Linked DNA regions of Labrenzia sp. PHM005. The protein of the gene in region 1 interacts with the protein of each later gene in a pairwise test. Links are inferred from orthologs where the notes say so. Each region holds a gene or a part of one and is shown on either strand. Other genes may lie near its edges.

The links.
Region 2: the proteins of FJ695_RS23890 (region 1) and ctaD interact in binary tests that used the Escherichia coli proteins (3 or more experiments, as listed by UniProt). The link is inferred for Labrenzia sp. PHM005 from one-to-one orthologs.

The regions. Positions count from the first base shown.
Region 1 is NZ_CP041191.1:5,268,208-5,271,418, reverse strand. The notes cover bases 261-3,147. They hold FJ695_RS23890 (aminotransferase), read left to right. Parts: upstream 261-1,058; coding sequence 1,059-2,237; downstream 2,238-3,147. Other genes in these bases: FJ695_RS23885 (asparaginase), read left to right, coding at 2,276-3,147; FJ695_RS23895 (transporter substrate-binding domain-containing protein), read left to right, coding at 303-929. Also shown: more of FJ695_RS23885, read left to right, coding at 3,148-3,211. UniProt on the Escherichia coli protein: Shows aminotransferase activity with methionine and histidine as substrates, and to a lesser extent also with phenylalanine.
Region 2 is NZ_CP041191.1:5,856,397-5,859,676, reverse strand. What follows is about bases 288-3,243. They hold ctaD (cytochrome c oxidase subunit I), read left to right. Parts: upstream 288-945; coding sequence 946-2,541; downstream 2,542-3,243. Other genes in these bases: FJ695_RS26515 (heme o synthase), read left to right, coding at 2,692-3,243; coxB (cytochrome c oxidase subunit II), read left to right, coding at 288-866. Outside these bases: more of coxB, read left to right, coding at 1-287; more of FJ695_RS26515, read left to right, coding at 3,244-3,280. UniProt on the Escherichia coli protein: Cytochrome bo(3) ubiquinol oxidase is the terminal enzyme in the aerobic respiratory chain of E.coli that predominates when cells are grown at high aeration.

The DNA.
Region 1 (3,211 bases):
GTGCATTGCTGTGCAATTTATCTCCGTGCGCTCTGGATAATCACCATTTTTCTTAGCCGCTAACTGCCAAAGTGAGAAATGTTTTAAGCGCGGCAAAATGGATTCTGGAAAAAATGCGAGTACTTACGTAAGGTTAATTAACCTTGGATTGTAACTGGTGGCCTCTTTGCGTGAGGCGAGCCGGATCGAGCCATGGGTTTGTTATTCGAAATGACCCAAAAGAGTTTGATGTGATGGTTCTGAAGTTTGCTGCCCTAGCTCTTATGTATCTGGTTTGTTTCGGAGGAACGGCGGCTGCGAAAATGCAACTGCGATTTACAGCAGTCGACGGGATGCGCCACAACACACAGGCTCTTGAATTGTTGCAGAGAGCCTACAGCGTGCTCGGTATTAGTTTTTCAGTCGTTTACCTGACACCTCACCGGTCGATCCAGGAGGTTGAAAACGGCGCTGCAGATGGTGAATTGTTGCGCATTAAGCAGATCGGGGACCATTTTACTGAAATCATCCGCGTGAATGTTCCTGTCATTTCCCTTCCGATCTACGCGTACACCAATGATGAGGAGATGACCAACCTGACACTGGGTGAGATGAAGGACGTCCGGGTTGGTTATGTCGCTGGCGCCAAGTTTGCAGAAGAAATGACTGCGGATCTGCCGAATGTGACGACCGTTGAGACGCCCGAAGTCTTGTTTAATATGTTGCAAAGGCAACGTTTGGATATTGCAATAGCCGCCGAAAATCCCGGCGACCGCCTGCTAAAGGCCGCTGTTCACGGACCTATCTATAAGGGCGATAACCATTTGCGCTCGATCGATTTCTACCACTACCTGAATCGGCGGCACACCGCTTTGGTGCCGCGATTGGAACGAGCCTTGGCCGAAATTATTTATGGTGGTGCAAACGCTGAAGTCTATTTGGAAAGGTAACCCTTTCGAACAATAGTCGCCATAGACCAAGTGATTTGACTTACGATCGCGTACCGCAACAACGACGGCGCAAAAACACCTCGACGGTGATTGGATCCCGAAGTAAAACCAACAAAAATGGGAGATAGCATGAAGCCGACAAATCCGGTTTTCACCGGCATCCAGACGACTGTTTTTGAAACCATGTCGCGCTTGGCAATGGCGAATAACGCCATCAATCTGGGGCAGGGGTTTCCGGATGTCGATGGCCCGGAGGACATCCGGGAAATTGCGGCACAAGCGCTAATTGACGGACCCAACCAGTATCCGCCGATGCTCGGTCTTCCCGAGTTGCGTCAAGCGGTGGCCGAGGCCAATGAACGGTTTTATGGTCTTAAAATCGATCCTCAGTCCGAAGTTCTGGTGACCTCGGGTGCAACGGAAGCGTTGTCGGACTGTATCATGTCTCTTGTCTCTCCGGGCGACGAAGTTGTCCTGATCGAGCCCCTTTATGATTGCTATTTGCCTCTGGTGGAACGCGCTGGCGGTGTTCCCGTGCGGGTTCGGGTAACCCCGCCGCATTGGCACCTCGACGATGACGCGCTGGCAGCTGCATTTTCGAATAAGACCAAAGCCGTTCTCATCAACAATCCGATGAATCCGACGGCAAAGGTGTTTTCCGACGCTGAACTTGGGCGCATCGCGGATCTTTGCCGGCAGTATGACGCCTATGCCATTTGTGACGAGGTCTATGAGCATCTGGTTTTTGACGGCCGCAAACACCGACCACTAATGACCTTCGACGGCATGCGCGAACGGACGGTCCGTATCGGGTCTGCCGGCAAGACGTTTTCGCTGACAGGCTGGAAAGTTGGATATATCACCGGCCCGGCCGCGCTTTTGGACCCGATTGCAAAGGCGCATCAGTGGACCACGTTCACAACGCCGCCCAACCTGCAAAAGGCGGTCGCCTACGGCATTGCCAAGGATGACAGCTACTATGACGGGCTTGCGGGGGATTTGAGCCGCAAACGGGACCGGATGGCCAAAGGTCTTGAGGCGCTTGGCTTTGACGTTCTTCCTTGCGCGGCGACCTATTTCCTCACCTGTGGATTTTCCGGGCTTGGGCTTGGTGTGAGTGATGTTGAGGCCTGCGAAACCTTGGTCAAGCACGCCGGTGTGGCCGCGGTTCCCGTCTCTGCATTCTATGGGTCTGATGCGCCGACTGGTTTCATCCGCTTCTGCTTCTGCAAACAGGATACGGTGATTGATGAAGCGCTCGAGCGTCTGGACCGCTTTTTAACTGCGGCCCGGGCCGAATCCGCTTAAGTTTCAATTCAGTTCCAAATGAACGAGATGAGAGCTTCATGCCCAATCCTGCTTTGGTGGATGTGACCCGTGGCCAGCTGACCGAAAGCCTGCACCGCGGTACCGTCGCAATTGTCGATGCTTCCGGCAAATTGGTCTGCAGCATCGGCGATGTAGACGCCCGGGTATTTCCGCGTTCCGCGATCAAGGGATTGCAGGCAATTCCAATGGTGGAGTCGGGAGCTGCGGACGCGCTCGATTTGACCGATGCCGAGTTGTCGCTTGCCTGTTCATCGCACAACGGGGAAGAGGTGCATGCCAATTCGGCGCGGGTGATGCTGATGAAGGCGGGGCTCACAGAGAATGACCTGGAATGCGGTCCGCAATGGCCGAAGCGGATGGAAGATGCCGCCAAGCTTATTCTGGACAACGAAACGCCCTGTGGGCTTCACAACAATTGTTCAGGCAAACACGCTGGTTTTCTAGGGCTTGCCAGAGTGATGGGTGTCGAAACAAAGGGTTACATAGAGCCGAGCCACCCGGTACAGCTTGAAGTCAGGAGGGTCATCGAACAATTGACCGGTGACATCGTGTCGGAAGATGTTTGCGGAACAGATGGCTGTTCGATTCCAACTTATGCATCTCCCCTTGTCGGCTTTGCCCGCGCATTCGCTGCCTTTGGAACCGGAGAGGGGTTGGAACCCTTGCGCCAGGACGCGGCTCAGCGGATTTTCGATGCCTGTGTTAACGAGCCTTACATGGTTGCCGGAGCCGACCGGTTTTGTACCAAAGTCATGGAGGGCTTCCGCGGCCGGGTTTTCGTCAAAACGGGCGCCGAAGGTGTCTTCTGTGCCTCTGTGCCTGAGCTCGGGTTTGGCGTTGCCCTGAAATGCGATGACGGTGCGACGCGGGCCGCAGAAGTCATGATGGCGACTGTGCTGGAAGCGATGCTGGACTTTGATGAGGAGGAAGCAAAGCTGCTGGATACTTTGGTC
Region 2 (3,280 bases), 590 kb from region 1 along the record:
TGTCCACAGCGGCGCTGGCAGCTGAACCAGGATTTAGCGACTGGCAGCTCGGGTTTCAGGCGTCGACATCAGATGTGATGGACGACATCACTTGGTTCAACAATTTCACTTTGCTGATCATCACAGTCATCACGCTGTTCGTTCTGGGATTGCTGATTGTCTGCATGGTCAAGTTCAGTGCCAAGAACAACCCGGTGCCGTCCCGCACCTCGCACAACACTATGATCGAGATCGTCTGGACCGTTGTTCCGATCCTGATCCTCGTAGTGATCGCAATCCCATCGTTCCGCCTGCTCTTTAAACAGCTGGAAATTCCGGAATACGAAATGACCATCAAGGCCACCGGTTATCAGTGGTACTGGGGTTATGAGTACACCGACGAGAACATGGGCGAGCTTTATTTCGATTCCATCATGGTTCAGGACGACGAGCGCCAGGAAGTAGCCGACGCGCGCGGTGTCTCGCTGGCCGAAGTTCCGCGCCTGCTGGCCGTTGACTACGATCTGGTTATCCCGGTCGACACCACGGTTCGCCTCCAGGTCACCTCGGAAGATGTGATCCACGCTTTCGCTATGCCGACATGGGGTGTGAAGATCGATGCGATCCCGGGCCGTTTGAATGAGACCTGGTTCAATGCCCGCGAGGAAGGTGTCTATTACGGCCAGTGTTCGGAGCTGTGCGGTAAGGATCACGCCTTCATGCCGATCGCGGTCCGTGTGGTTTCCAAAGACCAATTCCAGACCTGGGCAACTGCTGCACAGGACGATCTGGACACGGCCAATGAACAGCTGATGGCTTCCATCGCCGACGCCAAAAAGCTCGCCGCCAAGGGTGAGCTGAATGAGATCTCTGTCGCCGCGAAATAACGCGGCGATAAGCCTATTTGGCGATTGCGCGCGATTTGACACGCAGCGCCGCTGAAAACGACGAAAGAGGGAGCCCAAAATGGCTGCGACCGAAGCACATGCGGCACACGACCATCCTTATGGATGGCGCCGCTGGGTCTATTCGACCAACCACAAAGACATCGGCCTGTTGTACCTGTTCTTTGCGATCTTTGCCGGCATCGTCGGCGGACTTCTGTCCGTTGGCATGCGCATGGAATTGCAGGAGCCGGGCATGCAGATCTTTGCAAACGCCCATCTGTTCAACGTGTTCACCACCGCACACGGTCTGATCATGATCTTCTTCATGGTCATGCCGGCCATGATCGGTGGTTACGCCAACTACTTCGTGCCGATCATGATCGGTGCGCCGGATATGGCGTTCCCGCGGATGAACAACATCTCTTTCTGGCTGCTTCCGCCAGCCTTCCTGCTGTTGCTTCTGTCGCTCTTCGTTGAAGGCCCTCCAGGTGCAAACGGTGTTGGCGGTGGCTGGACCATCTACCCGCCGCTGTCCACCTCGGGTCAGCCTGGCCCGGCGATGGATCTTGCGATCCTGGCCCTGCACGTTGCAGGTGCGTCCTCGATCCTGGGTGCGATCAACTTCATCACGACCATCTTCAACATGCGTGCGCCGGGTATGACCCTGCATAAGATGCCGCTGTTTGCCTGGTCCGTGCTGATCACCGCATTCCTGCTGCTGCTGTCGCTGCCGGTTCTGGCTGGCGCCATCACCATGCTACTGACGGACCGCAACTTCGGCACCACTTTCTTCACGCCATCTGGCGGCGGTGACCCGCTTCTCTTCCAGCACTTGTTCTGGTTCTTCGGTCACCCGGAAGTATACATTCTGATTTTGCCGGGCTTTGGCATCATCAGCCACATCATCTCTACCTTCGCCCGTAAGCCGATCTTCGGTTACCTTGGCATGGCCTACGCCATGGTTGCTATCGGCGTTGTCGGCTTCATCGTGTGGGCACACCACATGTACACCGTCGGCATGTCCACCGAGACCCAGGCATACTTCGTGGCGGCCACCATGGTCATCGCGGTGCCGACCGGGGTTAAGATCTTCTCGTGGATCGCGACCATGTGGGGCGGTTCCATCGAGTTCAAAACACCTATGGTCTGGGCAATCGGCTTCATCTTCCTGTTCACCGTTGGCGGTGTGACAGGTGTGCAGCTGGCGAACGCTGGTCTCGACCGCGCCTTCCACGACACCTACTACGTTGTGGCTCACTTCCACTACGTTCTGTCACTCGGCGCTGTGTTCGCGATCTTCGCGGCCTGGTACTACTGGTTCCCGAAAATGTTCGGCTACATGTACAGTGAGTTCATTGGAAAGCTGCATTTCTGGATTACCTTCGTTGGTGTGAACCTGGTCTTCTTCCCGCAGCACTTCCTCGGTCTGAACGGCATGCCGCGCCGCTATGTCGACTACCCGGATGCGCTGGCTGGCTGGAACGCCATTTCTTCCTACGGCTCTTACATCTCTGCCTTTGCGGTCGTGGTGTTCATCTACGGCATCGTGGAAGCCTTTGCGAAGAAGCGCGCGGTTGGCAACAACCCGTGGGGTGAAGGGGCAACGACCCTGGAGTGGACCTTGACGTCTCCTCCGCCGTTCCACCAGTTCGAAACTCTGCCGCGCATCAAATAATTCGCGGCTGGAAGGGGCCGTCCTTCTAATATCAAACACTGCACCGCGCCGGGATCTGGCGCGGTGCCGCCTTGGAAACACTCTGCCAGGCCGAATTCCGCCAAGTGCGTCTCGCCGGGTAAGGCAGAAACGAGATTTAAGGATGCGCCCATGTCGCTCGTAGAGCGCCAGGATATGTTGGATCAGGACAGCGCCGTATGGAGCGGCGGCGAAGGGGCAGTGAGCGACTATGTGGCGCTCCTGAAACCACGCGTTATGTCACTTGTGATCTTCACGGCATTTGTCGGCATGATGATGGCTCCGGGGTCCATCCATCCGGTGCTTGGCGCGGTCGCCATCCTCTGCATTGCTATTGGTGCTGGTGCGTCCGGTGCTTTGAATATGTGGTACGACGCCGACATTGACGAAGTCATGTCGCGCACCAAAAAACGGCCTATTCCTGCCGGCAAAATCACGCCGAACGAAGCCTTTGCCTTCGGCATGATGTTATCAGTCGGCTCTGTGCTGACCCTTGGCCTCCTGGTTAATTGGTTCGCCGGTGCGTTTCTGGCCTTCACCATTTTCTTCTACGTCGTCGTCTATACGATGTGGCTGAAACGCTCGACGCCGCAAAACATCGTCATTGGTGGGGCAGCTGGTGCCTTCCCGCCAATGGTGGGCTGGGCTGCGGTGACAGGTGGTGTCAGCTTGGAAAGCTTTGCGCTCTTCCTGATTATCTTCATGTGGACGCCGCCACACT